Longibacter salinarum: one gene and its partner. The protein of the gene in region 1 interacts with the protein of each later gene in a pairwise test. Links are inferred from orthologs where the notes say so. Each region holds a gene or a part of one and is shown on either strand. Other genes may lie near its edges. The genes, in order: CRI94_RS04750 and mrdA.

Region 1 (10,205 bases):
GGCTGGGCGGCGGTTCGAGTGATGCGGCAATAACGCTCCTCCTGCTCGCAGACCTGTGGCTGTCGGCGGATGACGCGGGAGAGCTTCCCCGTGCGGAGGTGCACGCGATGCTGCGTGACGTGGCCGCCGGCGTGGGTTCGGACGTGCCGTTTTTCCTGGAGGATCTGCCTGCAGCGTATGCGACCGGTCGGGGGGAGATCTTGGAGCCGCTACGAGCAGAGGTGGGCGGGTTCGAGCTGGATGCGCCGCTGGTAGTGGTCGTGCCGCCGGTTGAGGTCTCGACCCCGGATGCGTATGGACGGGTGACGCCGCGTGAGAACGAGCGACCGGACCTCCGATCCCTGGTCGCGTCAGCCGATGTCACGCGCTGGCGACGCGAACTCGTGAATGACTTTTCTGCAACGGTACTGGATGCCTACCCGGAAGTGGCGAGCGCCCACGACATGCTCGTAGAGATGGGCGCAAGCTACGTCTCCCTTTCCGGGTCGGGGTCCGCTGTCTACGGTGTTTTCGACGACAGCACGAACGCAGATGCGGCGGAGGTGCAGGCGCGAGCACGTGGGTACGAGGTCGGACGGGGAGTGTAAGCCCTATCTTGGCACGTGCTGGGGGCAAAAGAAAAACGCTCCGGTGCCAGGGCAGGCGCCGGAGCGTTCGTAGATCAGAAGCTTCTGGGCAGATCAGATGCGGGAGAAGTGCTGGTCGTCTTCCTCCTCGTCGTCGCTGCTAACCATGTAGTCGTCCATCGGGACTTCGAGATAGGCCATGAGCCAGTCGAGGGCCCAGACCTGTTTCTCCATCCCATCCCATTCATAGCCGGTTTGGATGCGGTCGGCCACCTTTTCCCAGTCGACGGTCCACTCCTTGTCGATGTGGAAGGAGAACTGGTGGTCTTCGGTTTCGAAGTAAATTGCCCCTTCCTCCGGGTCGTAGATCGACTCCGCGCCATCGTCTTCGCGGGCCATCTGTGCTCCGAGCACGACGAGCGGGACCTTGAACCGGTAGTCCATCTTGTGAACCCGCTTCGCCTGACCGTTGAGGTAGTTGGCGAGTGTCACGCATCCATCACTTGATTCCAGGGCAGCCTCCGCGGCCTCCCGCGTTGGCTCATCCGCCTCGATTTTATCGAGGGCATCCTGGACGACAGGCCAGATCTTGACCGGCTCGTCGTTCTTGGTGGTGTTCTCCTTGCGGGGGATGTCGACAGTGCGCTCTTGAATCGTCACGGGTCTGAGTACGTCAGTTGGGCGGATGCGGCCAGGTCCATCGAATCGAGCCGAGGGCTCGGAGCCGCGTATCGAGTTTGCTTGGAAATACCGTACGTAGGATTACGGCGAACGGTTCGCCTGTGTCTACGACGTTTTGCGTAACAACCGGTCAAGCGGTGACCGGATGGCGCTGGTTGTTCTGAATGTTACGTTTCGGTTGGCATGAACGGACATTGCTCGGGCAAACGTTTACCGACACCTTACTGGCGCGTTGTGTCGAGTTCATTCTGGAGGGTGAGGGCTGCATTGACGAGGTCGTCCTCCATGTCTTGTAGTTCGTCGTGCTGGCCCACGTACTGCCGCATCGCGTCCTCCAGGTCGGAGTCGCGCGTCACCACCGTACGGCGTCGTCGCTCGGACGGGTCGACGCTGCGTTCGATGGCCGCCACCTTTTCCGCATCAGCAAGGGCGTCTCGGATTCGAGCGGAATCGACGACGGCGATCTGTGATTCATCGACACGGTACCGCACGCGAACGATTGCATCGGTTACGTCGTGCTTCTCAATCGCCTGCAGGATGAGCTCCGTCGGGTCCGGCGTATCGCGAGCATCTACATAGACAGCAATGAATGGGCGCGCGGGCGTCGGCTCGAACGACGTTGACGTACGCGACGACATTCCCGGGGCGGCCTCTGTGTCAATCGTAACGAGAACCGAGCCCTTCGTTTCGTCCCGTTCCTTAAAGGTCACACGTTCCACGCTTCCGGAGTACACGACGGGCGGGTGGCCCTCGGGATTCCGGTTCTGAAACTGATGAATGTGCCCGAGCGCAACGTAGTCGATCGGCGACAATGCTAACTGGCCTACCGTGAACTTCGGCTCGGAGGCTATGAGGCTCGTTCGTTCCGATCCTGACAGTTCAGAGCCTTGCACCGTCACATGGCCGGCAAGAATCGTCGCATTCTCGGGAGAGAGAGGCACGTCCTCTCCGTCCTTCGTCACACCGACGCCACGGGATCGAATGTCATCTGTCCGTCGCTGAACGTAGGTCACGTACAACTCCTCGATGAAGGCTTTCAACTCATCCGGCTTCATCTTCCGGTACTCGTCGCGCGAAATGATCTGACTCCGGACGGGCCACGGGAGCGGAATGAGTTGGAGCGGTCCGCTCTTCGTCGGGATGACGGGTACCTTCTGTGCTGGCTTCGAGAAGAAGTGGACGTCTCCGTCGAGAAATTCGAAGATGTCGAGGGAAGAGGCGCGCCCAAAGGTAACCGGGTGATCGTGGTTGCCGACGATGAGAATGATTGGGATGTCTGCATCCGCGACGGGCTGCAGGGTTTCCGCAAATATTTTCTGCTGGGTCGGCGTCGGGTCGGCTGTATGATAGGCGTCGCCGCTAAATAGAAACGCGTCCACGTCCTCGTCCAGTGCGCGCTGGACGACCGCCTCGAATGAGTGTTTCACGTCCAGCAGCCGCGTGTTGAGTCCCGTCGCAGAGTCGCGACTGCCGTACGTCTTCACTCCCAGGTGAATGTCGGCCGTGTGGAGAACGCGCATGGTCGAGCGAGTGAAAGAGAAGTGGGAGAAGAAAGGAGACAGGGAGTGAAGGGCAGGTGCTCCGAGGCTGAAAGGAGCGTTTACCAGCCGAAGCGATCATCGCGATCGGATCCCTCGTCCTGACGGTTGCCTTCAGGGCTGCCGTAATCTTCGACCATCGGGAAGGTCGTTTCCGGCAGCTTCACGCTATCGGATTCGGCGAGGCCCTGGTAAAAGTCGCCGACGAGGAAGAGCGCCGAGTGGGCGCCCTGTCCCCACCAGTTCGTGCGGAAGGTGACCCGACGGTCGTTGAAGCCGACCCACGAGCCGGTCACCAGTTCGGGGTGCATCAGCATGAACCACGTATCAGCGGACTCTTGCGTCGTTCCGGTCTTGCCTGCGAGGTCGTATTTACCGAGGCCGAACTGCGTGCGGACGCGCATCCCAGTGCCATAGTCAATGACGCCACGCATCATGTCGACCACAGTGTACGCTGTGCGCTCGGATAACGCCTCACGCGGCGTCGGCTGGGTTTCGTACAGCACATTGCCGTAGCGATCCTCGATGCGCGTAACGGCCGTCGGCTCATGGTAAAGGCCACCATTGGCAAGCGTAGAGTATGCAGCGGCCATCTCGAGCAAGGTCACATCACTCGTTCCGAGCGCAATGGAGGGCACTTCCTGGAGTTCACTCTTAATGCCCATGCGGCGCGCGTAGGTCGCCACGGTCGACGGGTTGATCTCCAGCACCAGGCGGCTCGTGATCGTGTTCATTGAGCGCGCAAGGCCCTGGCTGAGCGTCATATCCTGGTTCGTTGATCCGCCGAAGTTCTCGGGCGTCCATGTCGTGTCCGCGCCGGTGTCCTCCCAGACCACCGTACTGTCCTTGAACGTGTCGTACGGGCTATACCCGTTGTCGATAGCTGCAGTGTAGGTGAACGGTTTGAACGTCGATCCCGGCTGGCGTCGAGCGATCGCGACCTTGTCGTACTTATCGGTCCGGAAATCACGGCCACCGATCCAGACCTTCACGTGCCCATTTCGTGGATCGATCGAGACCATGCCCGACTCGAGGCGCGTCCGGATGTTCTTCAGCGAATCGACGAACGACTCGGTCTCCTTCAGTTGCGCAAGGGCTTCCTCATCGCTGAGACCCTGATCGCGGAGCGAGCTGTAATGATCGGTTGATTGAATCCAGTCACGAACCACGCCAGACTTCGATTCCCAGAAATACCGGAATGGTTCGAAGTCCTCGCCCGGCGTTTTTTCGCGATACGGAGCGACGTTGGTAGAAAGCAGCGCACCGGAGCGCTCGCTCCATTCGTAATCGACAATCCGCTGCAGGTCCTTCATCTGCTGTTCGACGGCCGATCGCGCGATGGCCTGCATCTCGCTGTCAATGGTCGTATAGATGCGGAGACCATCAGCGTAGAGGTCGCGCCCGTTTTCGTCTGCCCAGTCCTCTGCCCAGTTGCGGACGTATTCCGCGAAGTAGGGCGAAAGGCTAGCGTAGAGCTCGGCAGAGTGGTATTTTGCTTCAACCGGTTTGTCCTTGGTCTCGGCGTAATACGACGGGTCGAGAAAGCCCCGCTTGACCATCTGCTGCATCACAACATTGCGCCGGAGACGCGCATTCTCAGGATTGCGAACCGGATTGTAGTAGGTCGTGGCTTTCAGGAGGCCGATCAGTGTTGCAGCCTGCCTCACCTCAAGATCTTTCGCCGACGTGCCATAGTACGTCCGCGCCGCCGCTTCGATGCCGAAGGCGTTCGATCCGAAGCTGACGGTGTTGAGGTACATTTCGATGATCTCCGGCTTCGTATACCGCCGCTCAAGCTCCACGGCGGTAACCATTTCCTTGAGCTTACGCGAGATTGTCACCTCACGGCCCACTTTCTCGTTGTATAGGTTTCGCGCGAGCTGCTGCGTAATCGTCGACGCACCGCGGAAGGTGCCGGTCATAATATCCGCGACCGCAGCAAAGATACCGCGCATGTCCACGCCCCAGTGCTCGTGGAAGCGGTGGTCCTCCGTCGCTACCAGCGCGTTGACGGCCGGTGTGGCGATGCTGTCGTAGCGGAGCCAGGAGCGGTTCTGCCGTGCGTAACGGGCAAGCTCTTCGCCGTCCGCCGTGTACGCAACGGTGGCAAGCTGAAACGTCGGGTTCTCCAGGCTCTGCGTAGACGGTAGGTCGCTTGAGACGATGAGCAGCCAACCGCTCAAAAAGAGCACGCCGGCGAGGACAGCCCCAACCAGCATCGATAGCAGAAACGCAGCCTGCCCCTTCCGGGGATCGTCGAACTTATCGTAGAAATAGCCACGGATGCCGCCGGGGGACGGCTTCTCGTGACCATTCTCCGATACCTGGCTGTCACGGACAGTCGGCTCGTTGAAATACTGGTCGAGTTCTTCTTCCGAGTAAGACCACTCAGACATGAGGCGTGGTTCGTCTAGGATGAGCCGGGTGCGACAGAAAAAACGGACCGGAGATCCGAATTCGTGTCCGGGCTCGATGAATAAGTACAACAGAACGGGCTCGGGCCGGAGAGACGGAGAGAAAAAGGCCCGGTTCAGGTAGATCGGCCGGCTTCGGCCATGTCGTTCTGGAAATCGGCTGATTCAATGATTTCAGCACGTCTCCCGTTCCACTGCATGAGTCGCGCGGCAGGTTCGGTAAGCACGACAAACGTACGGTCCGCAAACCAGGTGCCTGTATTCAAATACATGCCGTGCTCGTTTTGCTGAAGCGTGGGAACGTGACTATGACCCATCACGACCATGTCAGCGCGGTCTTGCTTAATCAGGTCGTGCCCGCGTTCCGCCAGCGTCTGGACGAGATCCGGGTTCGGCGTGCGGTCGTGCATCTGGCGGCTAACCCACTGGGCGAGTCCGAATCCGAGGTTTGCCGGTAACAGGGTGCGATACAGAGCGACGCACGCGGGATGCCTCAGCAGAGACCGGAAGCGTGTCGTCAGTCCGCCCGCCGAACCCGCAAGATGGTCGCCGTGAGCGCACAGGACACGGTGCCCGTAGTGCGTGGCGACGCAGTGGTCCGGGACGACGTCGACGCCGAGCTCTTCCGTGAAGTAGTCGGCATGCCAGGGGTCGTGATTCCCGAGCAGGTACGTGACCGGAATGCCTCGATCCGTGAGGGAAGCGATGCGTCCCTGAAACCGGACAAACCCTTTTGGCACCAGCCGCGAGTACTCGATGAATGCGTCAAACACATCGCCGACAAGGTAGAGATGCTCCAGCTCGTCGTCGAACGCGTCGAGACAACGGAGCAGGTCGGCCTCTTCTGCTTTTTCGGCATCCGGTGCACCGGTGCGTCCGAAGTGCATGTCCGAGACGAACAGAACCACAGCGACGTGGGGAAATGACGAAGGAAGGGGAACGGCCTGTTACGCGCCGAACGCTGATCGGGTCGGTGCGTAGGACGATGTTGAAATGAATGGAGCACTGTGCCGATCCCTTCGCACGGGCATCGCGCGGAATGCTCCTCGATCGATGCTTTCAACCTCTCGTATGAATCGACAGACGTACTACCGGCCCCCCACCCAGTTTTCGGTGTTTCCGCCGGTGATCAAGAATCTGCTGATCATCAATGGGCTGTTCTTCCTCGCGGCTCAGGTGGCAGCACCTCAGCATGGAACGCTCCTCGCCGAGGTGTTGAACTACATGGCGCTGTATCCTCCCGGAAGTGGGGAGGCGGGAGTGAGCTATTTCGGGGCACGGGGTGAGATCCCAGGTTTCTGGCCGTGGCAGATCGTCACCTACAGCTTTCTGCACAGCCCGGCTACGTTCGGCCACATCCTGTTCAATATGTTCGGACTCTGGATGTTTGGCGTGCAGATCGAAAACCGCTGGGGATCGCAGCGATTCGCCATTTTCTATTTTGCCTGCGTCATCGGTGCGGCGCTCCTTCACATGTTTATGGTGAGTGCGCCCGTGCCAACGGTAGGGGCCTCCGGTGGTGTGTTCGGTGTACTCATCGCTTTCGGCGTCCTCTTCCCGAACCAGCCAATCTATCTCTACTTCCTGTTTCCGATCAAGGCGAAATGGCTCGTCACCGGCCTGATGCTGCTCGAGCTCTTCTACGGCTTTTCCGGTGGACAGACCGGCGTGGCAAACTTCGCTCACCTCGGCGGTGCGCTGGTCGGCTACCTCCTCACGCAGTACTGGCGCGGGAAGCTTCCGGGCCTAGAGCCGAAGCAATCGGATCAGCGATGGCGATAGGGTCTCCACGGGCTGGCGGTAACATCACTTAAGACACAGTGTCGGGATCTTGAGTTGTCTCCTCGTGCTGCTCGACCTGGGTCTTCAGATTGTGCAGGAGCGTACGAATCTCGCTCCGGTTGTATCCGCGAATGATTGGCATCAGAAGTGGCTGCAGAAGAACCGGGCCGGGCACGGCGTAGGTCGCGGCGTACGTAAACCGCGTGCCTCCGTCCTCTGCGTCGAGGTACCAGCGAATGGAGCCGCGCAGGTTGCCGGTCATTGCGAACACGATTCGTTCCGGTGGCTCATAGTCCGTTGCACGCACCTCTCCAGACAGCGAGAGCCCGAGCAGGGAAAACGTGTATCGAGCACGTGCGCCGTCATTGGGAAGCCGTTCGATCAGTTCGGACCGTCGAAGGCTTGGTGTGAACACGGGCTGACGTTCGGGCACGTCGACGTAGTCAAATACGGCTTCCGGGGACGCAGCAATCCAGATGTCGTCGCGAACGGTAAGCATAGGTGGCTGCAAAGAGTGGGCATCCGTTTTTGGCGAGAATTAAGTGCACGAACGGACGTAGGGCCATCCGAGGTCAACGTGCGCGAGGAAGATCGGATAGCGCACACTCGGACGCAAAACGGAAGTCGAGCGCAGCGGAATCCGGGACGGAAACCTACATATGAAGCATAGAAAAGGCCGAGGGGATCGCCCTCGGCCTTTTGTTCTCTGGGAGGAATGGGGCAGAGCACATCAGTGTGCGGCGACGATGTCTCCCACGCGGCGCACGATTGAAATGATGAAGCCGATCGAGAGGACGATAATGCCAATCCAGACCAGGCTGATCATCGGTTTGGCGTAGGCCTGAACGACCACCCAGTTTTCCGGCATCACGTCGACGCCGTCCACGGCGAATGTTGCCTTTCCGCTGCCGACGTTCATCTGCGTGAACGCGATCCGCAGGTTCCAGTCGTCGATCCGGTTCTCGACGTACTGTTGCTGATTGTTGTCCATCACCATGTAGATCGGCATCAGCGTGCGGGTGTCGCCGCTCTCGAGGCGAGTTACGTGGAGTACGGCCCCGACGGCGATCTGCGCGTTGTCCGGAACGCGCGAGGAGGCGGCCTCGGGTGGGTTCTGCTGACTGGACATCGGCATGCCTTCCGGCGCTCGAAGCACCTCAAAGTGGGAGAATGCGACCGCATATTCCTTTTCGCCCAGAAGCGTGGAGTCGCCCTTAGCCAACTCAATCTCGCCGCCGTTCGATTCATCCGCTGCTCCGGTGGCTTCGCGAGGCGTGACGGCGACGAAAATGTCCTTCTCAACGAAAGCTTTTACGTCCGGGTGCATGAACCACTGTCCACCCGAGCCCTCGTAGGCCACCGGGTTCATGTCGTAGGATCGGCCTTTCGGGTCGGTGAACGCGAGGTGGTAGATGCCGCGACCGCGGTCATTGGTCGACTGGCCCTTGTAGGTGACCCGATAGCCGTTGATCATGCGGGTCTGTCCCTCGGCAACCACGAAGTTCTCACGTGGCTGGTTGTCCTCGTCGGCCGACGACATGTGCCCGATCTGAGGGAGGGGGCTGCTGAACCCACTCGACGCCACGACACCCAGGATCAGGATTGCGAAGCCGACGTGGGAGAGCGCGCCGCCCGCCATCTTCGGGTTGCCGCGCGCAATGCGCCACAGCACCATGCCGTTGGCGAAGAGGGAAAAGAAGCCGACGAAGACCAGCATCAGCATCTGCAGCGCAAAGCCGTACGTGGCCCAGAACTCCTGCAGTCCGCTGAAGACGCCCGCTTCCGTCGGCGTGGTGGACGCGGCAGCGGTGGCCGGAACGACGACCGTTTCCGTCGTGAACGGTGTCAGAGCCAGAACCGCGATGGTGCAGACCGTTGCGAGTGCGACGGGAGCGAGAAGCACCCGGTTGAGCGACTCTACGGTCATCTTATTCCACCAGAACAACTGCCCGAGGCCGGCCAAGAAGACGAATCCGAGCGCAAGCGGAAGAGTCCATTCGTTGTAAAACTCGATCGGTACGGCGGAGGGGCTGTCCCGGAAGATGCGACCCAGAATGGGGGAGCTGGTGCCGAGAATGATCACGGCGGAGGTAGCGCACAGAAGGATGGCCCCGGAGAAAATCATAAACTCGCGCGACAATACGCGTGGCTCCTCCTTTGGCGATGGCAGTTCGCTGTACCGATAGAAGAAGAGCCCGAACGCGCCCACGGCGATCGCGACAATCCAGATCAGCAGCTGGTTGTAGAGGCCAAGGTCGACGAATGAGTGGACCGACACGTCGCCGAGAATGCCGCTCCGCGTCAGGAACGTGCTGTAGATGACGAACATGTAAGCGAGGATGCTGAGGAAGATCGACGCCTTCTGGCTGGCGCCGCTCTTCTTCTGCACGAGCATCGTGTGGAACGCGGCGACGCCAACGAGCCATGGAACGAGCGAGGAGTTCTCGACCGGGTCCCATGCCCAGTAGCCACCGAACGATAGCGTGACGTACGCCCAGTAGCCGCCCATCGCGATGCCGACGCCGAGCATGAGCACGGCGCCGAGCGTCCACGGCAGGGCGGGGCGGACCCACTGCGTGAACCGCTTCTTCCAGAGCGCTGCGACGGCAAAGGCGAACGGGACGACCATGGACGAGAAGCCGACGAAAAGCATCGGCGGGTGGATCGTCATCCAGGGATTCTGCAACAGGTCGTTTAGGCCCTGGCCGTCTGCCGGGACAAAGTCCGGGTTCTGCTGAAAGATCGGTGCATCCGTGAACTTCTCCGCCAGGGTCAGGAATGGCGAAGCACCAATCTCGACCGGACCGATCTGAAGGCCGACCACCATCGACAGCAGAAACAGCTGACAGAGGGCGACGACGGTCATGACCGACGTTTCATACTCCTTGTGAACGTAGCCGATCAGGGCGCCGCCCACGCCGCACATCATCAGGATCCACAGCAGAAATGAACCTTCCTGTCCCGCCCAGAACGTCGATATGAGGTAGTGGAGCGGGAGATCATTCGACGACTGCTGATAGACATACGCGTACTCGTAGTGGTGCGTAAGCAGCAGATACCACAGGATGCCCGATGCGCCGACGACGAACAGACTTGACAAGCCCCAGCCCCAGCGGCCGACGCGTTTCCACAGCACGGCACCGGCAGCGCCCTCGCGTTGAGCAGCGCGGAAAAAGGCTAACGCCGAAACGGCGCAGGCGACGAACGAGACGAGGATGAGAAAC
Region 2 (10,114 bases), 170 kb from region 1 along the record:
CGATGTAGCGCTGACCCGTGTACCATCCCATGCCGATTGTGAAGAGGACGGAGAAGGCGATCGCGGCTGGCATGTACACCAGCGAGAGGTAGCCCGCTACGGCTGGCGAGATCATGAGGAGGATGGTCGTGAACGGGAGCCCGCTCCAGAACAGCATGATGGGCACGAGCCCGAAGAACACCAGCGCCGTTCCCATGTCGTTTTGCATCACGATCAGGATCGCTGGCACCAGGATAAGGCCGCTGGCCTTTAGCGCGTACTCGACGCTGCTTCCAAGACGCCCCCGGCGGTCAGCCAGTAGCTGAGCAACGGCAAGGACCGTCCCCACCTTCGCCAGCTCGGACACCTGCAGTCGCAGGGGACCGAGCACAAGCCAGGATTTCGCCCCGTTGACTTCCTTTCCGAACACGAGCGCTGCGATGAGCAACAGAATCGTCGTCGCGTAAATTGGGAACGCGGCGTGCCGGAAGAAGCGGACCGGGAGCATCAATGAGATGCCGATCCCGACGGAGCAGATCGCCAGCCAGGTAAACTGCCGGTAGAAATTCGACTGAACGCTCGCCGCCATCTGCTCGGCCGCCGGACCGTGCGTCGTGCTGTAGATCGCCGTCAGCCCGACGCCGACGAGGGCGAGCCACGTCAGCAGGGTGCCGACATCGAGCGTGTTGTACCAGGAGCGCTTCACAGAGGCGAGGAGATTCGGTCGGGAGGACGGTGCGGCTAGTCGTTGTCCGTGGTCGACGTGCTACGGATCGGAGCAATCGGCTCGAGGCGAACGGAGCGGGTGGAGCGGCTGCGCGATTCCTCGACGGTATCTGGCGCAGCGTCTGCATTGAGTACCCGTTCGGATTCTGATTCTTCCTCGTCGGGCGGAGCGCCAAATCCTTTCGGTGGTGCGGAGCGGACCTCTTCCATCAGGCGCTTGATCCAGTAGCGTCGCTGCCAGATGTCGAGATCGATCTTACCGTTGAGGTATTGCTCGGCCATCAGGCTCGCTATTGGGGCGGCGGCGCTTCCCCCGTAGCCAGCGTTCTCCACGGCGACGGCAATAGCGATTTCCGGGTCGTCGAATGGCGCGAACATGATGAAGAGCGAGTGGTCTTCACCGTGCGGATTTTGCGCGGTACCGGTCTTGCCTCCGCTCGTGACGCCTGGAACTTGGACCCATTGCCCGGTGCCATTTTCCATGACCCGACGCATTCCTTCTCGGACGGTCGCAAAGTGCGCGCTGTCGATCGGGACGGTGCTCGGCTTGGGGATGTCCGGTTGGACGACTTCGCCGGTCTCCGGGTGCTGGAGCTCGTGGACGAAATGGGGAACGTGGAGTGTGCCTCCGTTCGCTATTGCTGCGACATACCGCGCGAGCTGCATGGGCGTTACTGACATGTCGCCCTGACCGATGCCCAGGTTCACGGTGTAGCCGGCCGTCCAGCGTCCATAGGTTTCGTTGAAGTACGTGGAGTCTGGGATGAGGCCACCACTCTGATCCGCGACGTCCAGCGGAATTCGCTGTCCGAACTCGAACATCCGTGCGTAACGGCTCCATGTGTTCACGTCGGTTTCCATCATGAGATGGTAGTAAAACGTGTTACAGGAGACCTCCAGCGCCTTCTTGACGTTGATCCAGCCCTCGTCCTTGTAGCCGTGGTTATGAAAAACGCGGCTGCCGACGCGATATCCCGGCGGACAATTGACGCGCTGGTTCGCCGTGATCACTCCTTCTTGAAGCGCCATCAGCGACATCAGCGGCTTCCACGTCGAACCCGGGGGGAAGCCACTCATCGTTGCGCGATTGTAGAGCGGGTCCGCGGGGGCGGTCCGGATGCTGTCCCATTCCGCGCCGCTGACCGACCGGGAGAAGATACCGGGGTCGAAGTCGGGGTGGCTAACAAACGAGATGATTTCTCCATTGTCCGGGTCGAGTGCCACGGCGGCGCCGCGTTTGCCGACGAAGAGCGATTCTGCCAGCGCCTGGACCTTGTGATCGAGGGCCAGGTGAAGATCATAGCCACTGGTAGGGGCACGATCTTCCCGACCGTCGCGATAGGCCTTCACTTCGCGCCCGCGCACGTCGACCAGCATGAATTCACTGCCCTGCTCGCCTCGTAGCCGTTTTTCGTAGTAGCTCTCGAGACCCGTTTTGCCGATCCGATCTCCTTGGCGGTAGCCGTCGTCGCGCATTTTCCCCAGTGCGCGGCCATCAATTTCGCGAACGTATCCGAGCGCATGCGTTGCATGTGCCTCGGTGTGATACCGGCGGCGCTGTTCGATTTCGTACGTCACGCCAGGCAACTCGTAGAGATGCTCCTGCACGCGACTGAACGTGTCGAACGAGACCTCCCGAAACGACCGACTCGGTTGAAATAGGCTCCAGTCGCGTGCTTCCGTCAGCTTCCGTTGAACCGTTGTATCCGGCACGCTGAGCAGGTCGGCGAGGAGCGGGACGTTGTCGTCCTCGAAGAAGCGGGGCGTGATCATGATCGTGTAGCTCGGCTGGTTGTCGACCAGGAGCGTCCCGGAACGATCATAGATCGCGCCGCGAGCGGGCTGAACGCGCTGCTCACGAACGGCATTACTCTGCGAGGCTCCCCAGTAGGCCTCGGCGCTGACTACCTGCAGTTGGATGAGCCGAATGCACAGAATCGCCAGGATAACCACGACGACGCCAGCATACACACGAACTCGGTTCCGGAACTCGTCCATCTAGCAGGCTCTGGGGGATGAAAGGGGTGGTGAGGGGCGCGGGTCGATACAGCTGGAAGACGGCTTGGCCGTTCGGCGTAGCGTGCGCCATCATAAAAAGCGCGACCGAACAGTATGCTACGGAATTGGCCGGTGCTGGCAGAAAGAGGTCGCCAGCGAAACTGGTTTAGATCAAATATAATGCCGCTGCTGCTGTCGAAACACCTCTGTGCACAGTCAGCTCCACGCCAGAAGGCGCTGTGCGCGACTACCCAAGAAGTACGAACCGCGCGCCGTAACCCGTACGTCAAACCTGACGGATAGTTGCTTGTTACCGTTCGCGGGTACTCTTCATGCAGGCATGTTTCTCAAGAGATCAAAGATGTCGTAGCCCGAACTTGCAGCGTATCCTGGGTAATGTTTGATCTTTTTGGAGAAACGTTCGTTCGGGCGACGGAATCAACACTGTATCATCCCCGCGTCCGCATCGGAGTCCAGCCGGATGTTTGGATGGGCTATGGGGTCTCTGATGGACCATGAGGTACAAGAAAATGAACTCCTTCAGGTGAACCCCACGGCGCTCCGTGTGTAGTAGACGAGCGCCATTGTGTAGTTTTCTTCAAGTCCACGATCTAGCCGTTTCCCCAATGCGCCGATCGACGTTTTTACCCGCTGTTCTACTGACTCTTCTGACGTTGCTTTGGAGCGTGACGCCTGCGGAGGCGCAGTACTTCGGTCGAAATAAAGTTCAGTACGACGATTTCGACTTCAAGACGATTCAGACAGACAATTTTGAGATTTACTTCTATCCGGAGGAGCGTGTCGCCGTCGAAGATGCCGCTCGGATGGCCGAACGCTGGTATCGGCGCCACTCGCGAACCTTCCTTCGTGAGTTTAATGAGCGGAAGCCGCTGATCTTCTACGCGAATGACGCGGATTTCCAGCAAACCAACGTCATCCAGGGGCAGCTAGGCCAGGGCACCGGCGGTGTGACCGAAAGTCTGAAAGAGCGTGTCGTGATGCCGTTCACGGGCAGCTACAAGGAGACGGATCACGTTCTCGGCCACGAGCTCGTGCACTCCTTCCAGTACGACATCGCACTTCGAGGAGATACGCCGGGCTTCTCCCTTCGTCGCCTGCCGCTCTGGCTGGTCGAGGGGATGGCGGAATACCTGTCGGTTGGGCGAAACGACCCGCACACGGCCATGTGGCTTCGCGATGCGGCGCTTCGCGATGACCTGCCGACCGTCGAGCAGATGACGCGCGATATGGCGAGCTATTTCCCCTACCGATACGGGCAAGCTTACTCTGCGTATATCGGGGGGAAGTACGGCGATGCCGCTGTCACCAACCTGTTCAAGCTGAGTGGCCGCGTCGGGGTTGACTCCGCGTTCGTCTACGCCCTCAACATTTCCGCCGACTCGCTCTCGCAGGAATGGAAGCAGTCCGTTCGGGATACGTACCTGCCTGGGACGGAGGGCCGGACGCCCGTCGACAGCATTGGCCGTGCCGTGATTGGCACACCGGGCGACAAGCGTGAACTAAATATTTCGCCGGCCGTGAGTCCGGATGGTCGGTACGTCGCGTTTATTTCGCGGCGCGACATCTTTAATACGAACCTCTATGTTGCTGACTCGGAGACGGGACAAATCATCTCGGAGCTCGAGTCGACCAAGTCGAATCCCCACTTCGACGCCCTGCGATTTATAAACTCCGCCGGGGCATGGTCTCCGGATGGGCGCCGGTTTGCCTTCGTGACCTTTGTTGAAGGTGACAACGAGATCAACACGTTCGACGTCGAGAGCGGGGAGGTCACCGAGAGAATTGCTGTGAAAGGCGTGGGGGCGATCCAGAACCTCGCCTGGTCTCCGGACGGACGGTACGTCGCGTTCACCGGAATCGACGGAGGGATCAGCGATCTCTATATTCTGGATCTCAATACGCGGACGGTTCGCCAGATTACCAACGACCGGTACGCGGACCTGCAACCCGCCTGGTCGCCGGATGGAACCACGCTCGCCTTCACGACGGATCGCGGTCCGGAGGGCACGAATTTTCAAACGCTCGAGTTCGGAAAGTACCGGATTGGAACGGTGAACGTGGAGACGCGAGAAATCGAGACGATTCGTCCGTTTCCGTCATCTATGCATCATAATCCGCAGTATTCGCCGGACGGGCGGAGTCTCTACTTTATCGCCGACAGGGACGGCTTCAAGGATATCTACCGGTACTCGCTTGCCGATGAGCGGTCTTACCGCGTAACGGCACTACAGACGGGTGTGAGTGGGATCACCGCGCTGTCGCCGGCCATGTCCGTGGCAAGTCAGAGTGGACGGATGATGTTTAGCGTCTACTCGAACAGCGGCTATACGATTGTAGCGCTGGAGCAGGATGAGACGGAAGGTATTCCGATTACGGATGCAGATACGTCGTTTGCTGTCGCCGGGGCGAACGCCGGACTTCTGCCCCCGATTCAGAGCGCGGATGAGGGGCTTGTGGGGAACTACCTCAGTGATCCCAACACGGGATTGCCGCCGCCTCAGAATTTCGAGGCCGCCGAGGCAAGCAATCGCTTGCGGCTCGACCGAATTGCTCCGCCGACAGTTGGAGGTGGATACTCTCAGGGCTTCGGTACGCAGATTTACGGTGGTGTCGGGCTCTTCTTCAGCGACATGCTGGGCAATCAGAGCCTTGATGTCTTCTTGCAAGCCAACGGTACGCTGAAAGACATCGGAGGCGGTGCGTTTTACACGAACCGAGAAAACCGGCTCAACTGGGGGATGGGGGCTGCTCACGTCCCGATCCTTTACGGTGGCTTCGGCATCGTGGATGTCAACGATAACGGATTTCGCGATGTGGGTGAGCCGTTCGCACAGATCCTGCAGCGTATTTTCCAGACACAGGGCGGAGTCAGCCTGAGCTACCCGCTCTCACAAACGCGTCGATTCGAGATTAGCGCGACCGGTGTTCGCTACGGCTTCGACATCGAAACCTTCGCACTGACAGCCGGCGGACGCGAAGAAATCGATCCCGATCTTGTTCTCGGCGCAGGAGAAGCACCGGAACAGGTGTATCTCGGGCGCGTCGGCCTCGCCTATGTCGGGGATTTCTCGAACTTCGGGTTCACCTCGCCGACGCAGGGCGGACGCTACCGCGTGCAGGTGACGCCGAATTTTGGCTCCCGACAGTTTGTGAACGTGCTGGTTGATTATCGGCGGTACTTCTTCTTCAACCCGGTAACCGTGGCCGTGCGCGGCTTGCAATCCGGCAACTACGGTGCGACGTCCGAAAATCTCGGTTCGAATGACTATGACAATCTCTTCGTTCGGGAAACCCTCGGATCGCCGTATCAACTCGGATTCGTTCGGGGCTACAGCTTCTCGTCGTTCTTCGATGAGGAGTCGTGTCGGTCAGGTCGGGTATGCCGGGTCGAGCGCCTGTACGGCACACGCCTCGGTCTCGCCAGCGCGGAGGTTCGCCTCCCGCTTCTTGGGAACGACATCTTTGGCCTGGTGAACTTTCCCTTCGTCCCGACGGAGTTTGTCGTGTTCACGGATGCCGGCGTGGCCTGGACAAACGAGAGTCTGAGCTTCGACAATGTTCGGTTCTCGACGTCGACCGTGACCGAGCAGGGAACGGTGCCGGCTCGCCCGGTTGTGAGTACCGGCGTGGCTGCGCGGATGAATCTCCTCGGGGCGGCTATCTTCGAGGTCTTCTACGCGCGTACATTTCAGCGCGATCAGGACTGGAACTTCGGGCTCGTGCTCCGTCCCGGATGGTAGCAGCTTCCTGAACACGCATACAGACTAAACCAGAACGCCCTCACGATATCCAAGCGGATCCGTGAGGGCGTTTTCTGTACGAACCATCATCGTTTCGGAGCGCATGGGAGGTGTTGGAGTTAGACCTCCAGCCGGGCAGGGTCGGATAGCGTTCCGCGAAAGACGGTAGTGGCCTCTCCCGTCAGTGTCACGCGCTCATCAACGGATACGTCGACGCCAACCCGTCCCCCTCGGGCAGACACCTGTCGGCCGACGAGCCTTTCTTTGCCGAGTTGCTCCGCCCAGTAAGGGGCGAGGGCACAGTGGGCGCTGCCCGTGACCGGATCCTCTGGCACGCCAACGGCCGGGCCGAAGAATCGCGACACGAAGTCCGCATCGTCCATCGCGTCCGGCGCAGCTGCTGTGATGATGATGCCGCGGGCGTCGATTGCTTCCAGCGCCTTCATGTCGGGCTGGCAGCGGTCGACGATTGCGGGGGCCGTAACGTGAACCACGACATCTCGCTCGCTCCGACCGACGAAGATCGGGCTCGTGACGCCGAGCGCGTCGAGCAGTCCGTCTGGAGTGGAGGCTGGACGGGGCGGGTCTGCGGGGAAGTCCAGCATGATGGAGCCGTCGTCCGTCTGCGTCGCCGTCAGCGTTCCGCTCGCCGTGTCAAACGTGATCGCGCCTGGGCCGGAGCCGTCGCCATGGTTCACGTCGTCCGATTCCGACCAGATGACGTGCGCGGTCGCGAGTGTGGCGTGCCCGCAGAGGTCAACCTCGGCCGTGGGCGTGAACCACCGGAGGGCGTACGCCGCAGGCTCGGCCGTTGGAGCGACGGGAACGACGAAGGCGGTTTCCGACAGGTTCATTTCCGCTGCGAGCTTCTGCATCCAGTCGACGGACGGAAATTCGGGCGCAACGTAGACCGCGGCGGGATTTCCCGTGAACGGCGTTGTCGTAAAGGCGTCGACCTGAAACAAAGACATCGGCGGTGGAGGCATTATGGAAACGTGAGCGCAGGACCATCGTCCAACGAGTCCCCCGTTGCCGGGGATTCTTCGCTATCGATCGGGCCCGACTTCACCGTTATGTACAAGCTCTTCCGTCCCTTCCTCTTCCGCATGGATGCGGAGCGTGCACACGACGTCAGCCTCCGCATGGCGAAGTACGCGCAGTCGCTCACGCCGGGCATGGTGTCGTCGCTGTTTGAGTTTGAGGACGAGCGGCTGAAGCAGCGTCTGCTGGGATCCACGTTCTCCAACCCGCTCGGGCTCGCAGCGGGCGCGGACAAGAACGCTGTTCTCGTCGACTTCTGGGAAGCGGTTGGCTTCGGGTTCGTCGAAGTCGGCTCGGTCACAGCACAGGCATCCAAAGGCAACCCGCAGCCTCGCGCCTTTCGTGTCCAGGAGGACGGCGCCCTCATCAATCGCATGGGGCTAAACAACGAGGGTGCAGCGGCCGTGGCGAAACGGCTCGGTGAGACGCGGTCTCAGAGAAAACGTCCGCTGGGTGTGAACATCGCCAAAACGCACTCCCCCGACATCATGGGCGAGGCGGCGGTAGAGGATTTCCGCGAGAGCTTTCGCCTGCTTGCACCGCAGGCGAGCTATGTTGCTTTGAATGTGTCGTGCCCGAACACACGCGAGGGCAAGACCTTCGAGGACCCCGAGGCGCTCGATGCACTTCTGACGGTGATCATGAAGGAGCGCGAGGCTCCAGAGCGCCGCGTTCCCGTTCTAATCAAGGTGAGCCCTCCCAATAGTCCACGAATCGTCTTTGACAGTGAGCTGGAGGAGATGATCGCTATCGCCGTCGAGCACGGCGTCGACGGATTCATTGCGACGAATACGGCGTCGGACCGCTCCGGCCTGACGGCAGAGGAGACCGATCTGGACCAGATCGGGCAGGGTGGGATGAGCGGCGCCCCGCTGCACGCCCGTTCGACTCAGATGGTCCGATACCTCTATCGTGCCACCGACGGTGAAACTCCAATTATCGGTGTTGGCGGCATCCGGGATGCGGAGACAGCATACAATATGATCTGCGCCGGCGCGTCCCTCATCCAGATGTACACGGGGCTGGTCTATGAAGGGCCGGGCCTCGTCAAACAAATCAAACAGGGACTCGTGGAGCGCATGAAACGAGACGACCACACGAATATCGGTGAAGCGGTCGGGACGCGATCCCAGATTGGCGAAGCCGCTCAGGTCTGACTCTCCCTCGATTCCTTTCCCGCTTCCTTTTTCGCGATCCATCCGCTAAACAGGTTTTGGATGCTTCGTCATTAGGGCGGCGGGTGATGGCACAAAATTGAGGCGCAGCGTCAGAGTTAGTTGCGTTCTCATTTGGAAACAGCCTGGCGCGTATACAGTACACGGCGATTGGTTTCTAAATATTGCGCAATGGTGGTGTAACGCTCCGTTTTGCTGGCCTATCAGCATTTTGGAGGACGACCTCAACGGGTCGGGACCGATGCTTTGCTGTCGTTTCGGGCACCGATTCTCGCTTCACCGCCTCATTTCATTGCCCTCGTATTTTCTCGGACATCCGGCCCAGCTCTTGCCGATTATTTATGCCCGCACAGGTTGATTTCGATACCATCCCGCAGCTCTTCACGCGACTCTGTGACCGTTACGACGGCCAGGAACGCACCATCCTCAGATACAAAGAACGAGGAGAGGGATGGATTGACATTTCGTGGGAGTCTCTGCGCGACCGAGTCGAGTCGCTGGCCGGCTTTCTTCACAGGGAAGGTGTTCGGAAAGGAGATCGCGTCGCGCTGCTGTCGGAAAATCGCCCGGAGTGGGCCATGACCGACCTCGCGACGCAGCTTATTGGCGGGGTCAACGTGTCGATCTACACGTCGTTGCCGCCGGCGAAGGTGGCCTACATCCTCCGGGACAGCGGCGCCAAGTTCGTGGTCGTTTCCGTCCCCGTGCAGCGGAAGAAGGTCGAGGAAATCATGGACGAGTGTCCCGATCTCGAAGGGGTGATCGTCATGAGCGACCTGCCGGACGATCCGCCGTCGAACATGACGCACTGGGATGATGCGCTCGAGGTCGGTCGGACGTACTGGACCGAGAACGCGGCGGAGCTGGAGCCCATCGCCGAGTCTGTGCAGCCCGATGACACGAGCGCGCTTATTTACACGAGCGGCACGACGGGCGAGCCGAAGGGCGTGGTGCTGACGAACCGTAACTTCTGCTCGAACGTGAAGGCGGCACTCAAGGTCGTTCCGTTCGACGAGGACGACCACCACCTGTCGTTTCTTCCTCTTTGCCATGCGTTCGAACGGACGGCCGGGTACACGGCGGTCATGTCGGCGGGCGCGACGATCAGCTATGCCGAGAGCATCGAGGCCGTCAGTCAGAACCTGCAGGAGGTAAACCCCACGGTGATGATCTCTGTGCCGCGGATGTTCGAGAAGATGTACAACCTGGTTTCGAAGCAGGCGACGAGCGGGAGCGCGATCAAAGAAAAGGTGTTCAACTGGGCCGTGAGCGCCGGCCGCAAATACGCAGAAGCTGCAGATAATGGGAATGCAGGGCCGCTCCTCAAAGCCCAGCGCGCGATGGCCAACCGGTTTGTGTTTTCCAAACTGCACGAGAAGCTGGGCGGAAACTTGAAATTTGCTGTTTCCGGTGGAGCCGCGCTGCCGAAGGAGA

The links.
Region 2: the proteins of CRI94_RS04750 (region 1) and mrdA interact in binary tests that used the Escherichia coli proteins (3 or more experiments, as listed by UniProt). The link is inferred for Longibacter salinarum from one-to-one orthologs.

The regions. Positions count from the first base shown.
Region 1 is NZ_PDEQ01000002.1:295,268-305,472, forward strand. Bases 2,515-5,573 are described here. They hold CRI94_RS04750 (penicillin-binding protein 1A), read right to left. Parts: upstream 5,182-5,573; coding sequence 2,848-5,181; downstream 2,515-2,847. Other genes in these bases: CRI94_RS04745 (metallophosphoesterase family protein), read right to left, coding at 2,515-2,767; CRI94_RS04755 (UDP-2,3-diacylglucosamine diphosphatase), read right to left, coding at 5,316-5,573. Outside these bases: ispE (4-(cytidine 5'-diphospho)-2-C-methyl-D-erythritol kinase), read left to right, coding at 1-587; CRI94_RS04740 (hypothetical protein), read right to left, coding at 681-1,226; more of CRI94_RS04745, read right to left, coding at 1,469-2,514; more of CRI94_RS04755, read right to left, coding at 5,574-6,107; CRI94_RS04760 (rhomboid family intramembrane serine protease), read left to right, coding at 6,271-6,981; CRI94_RS04765 (SRPBCC family protein), read right to left, coding at 7,010-7,480; CRI94_RS04770 (heme lyase CcmF/NrfE family subunit), read right to left, coding at 7,712-10,205. UniProt on the Escherichia coli protein: Cell wall formation. Synthesis of cross-linked peptidoglycan from the lipid intermediates.
Region 2 is NZ_PDEQ01000002.1:463,418-473,531, forward strand. What follows is about bases 213-3,180. They hold mrdA (penicillin-binding protein 2), read right to left. Parts: upstream 2,704-3,180; coding sequence 721-2,703; downstream 213-720. Other genes in these bases: rodA (rod shape-determining protein RodA), read right to left, coding at 213-685. Also shown: more of rodA, read right to left, coding at 1-212; CRI94_RS05370 (PD40 domain-containing protein), read left to right, coding at 3,330-6,464; CRI94_RS05375 (PhzF family phenazine biosynthesis protein), read right to left, coding at 6,584-7,435; CRI94_RS05380 (quinone-dependent dihydroorotate dehydrogenase), read left to right, coding at 7,538-8,662; CRI94_RS05385 (AMP-dependent synthetase/ligase), read left to right, coding at 9,022-10,114. UniProt on the Escherichia coli protein: Catalyzes cross-linking of the peptidoglycan cell wall. Responsible for the determination of the rod shape of the cell. Is probably required for lateral peptidoglycan synthesis and maintenance of the correct diameter during lateral and centripetal growth.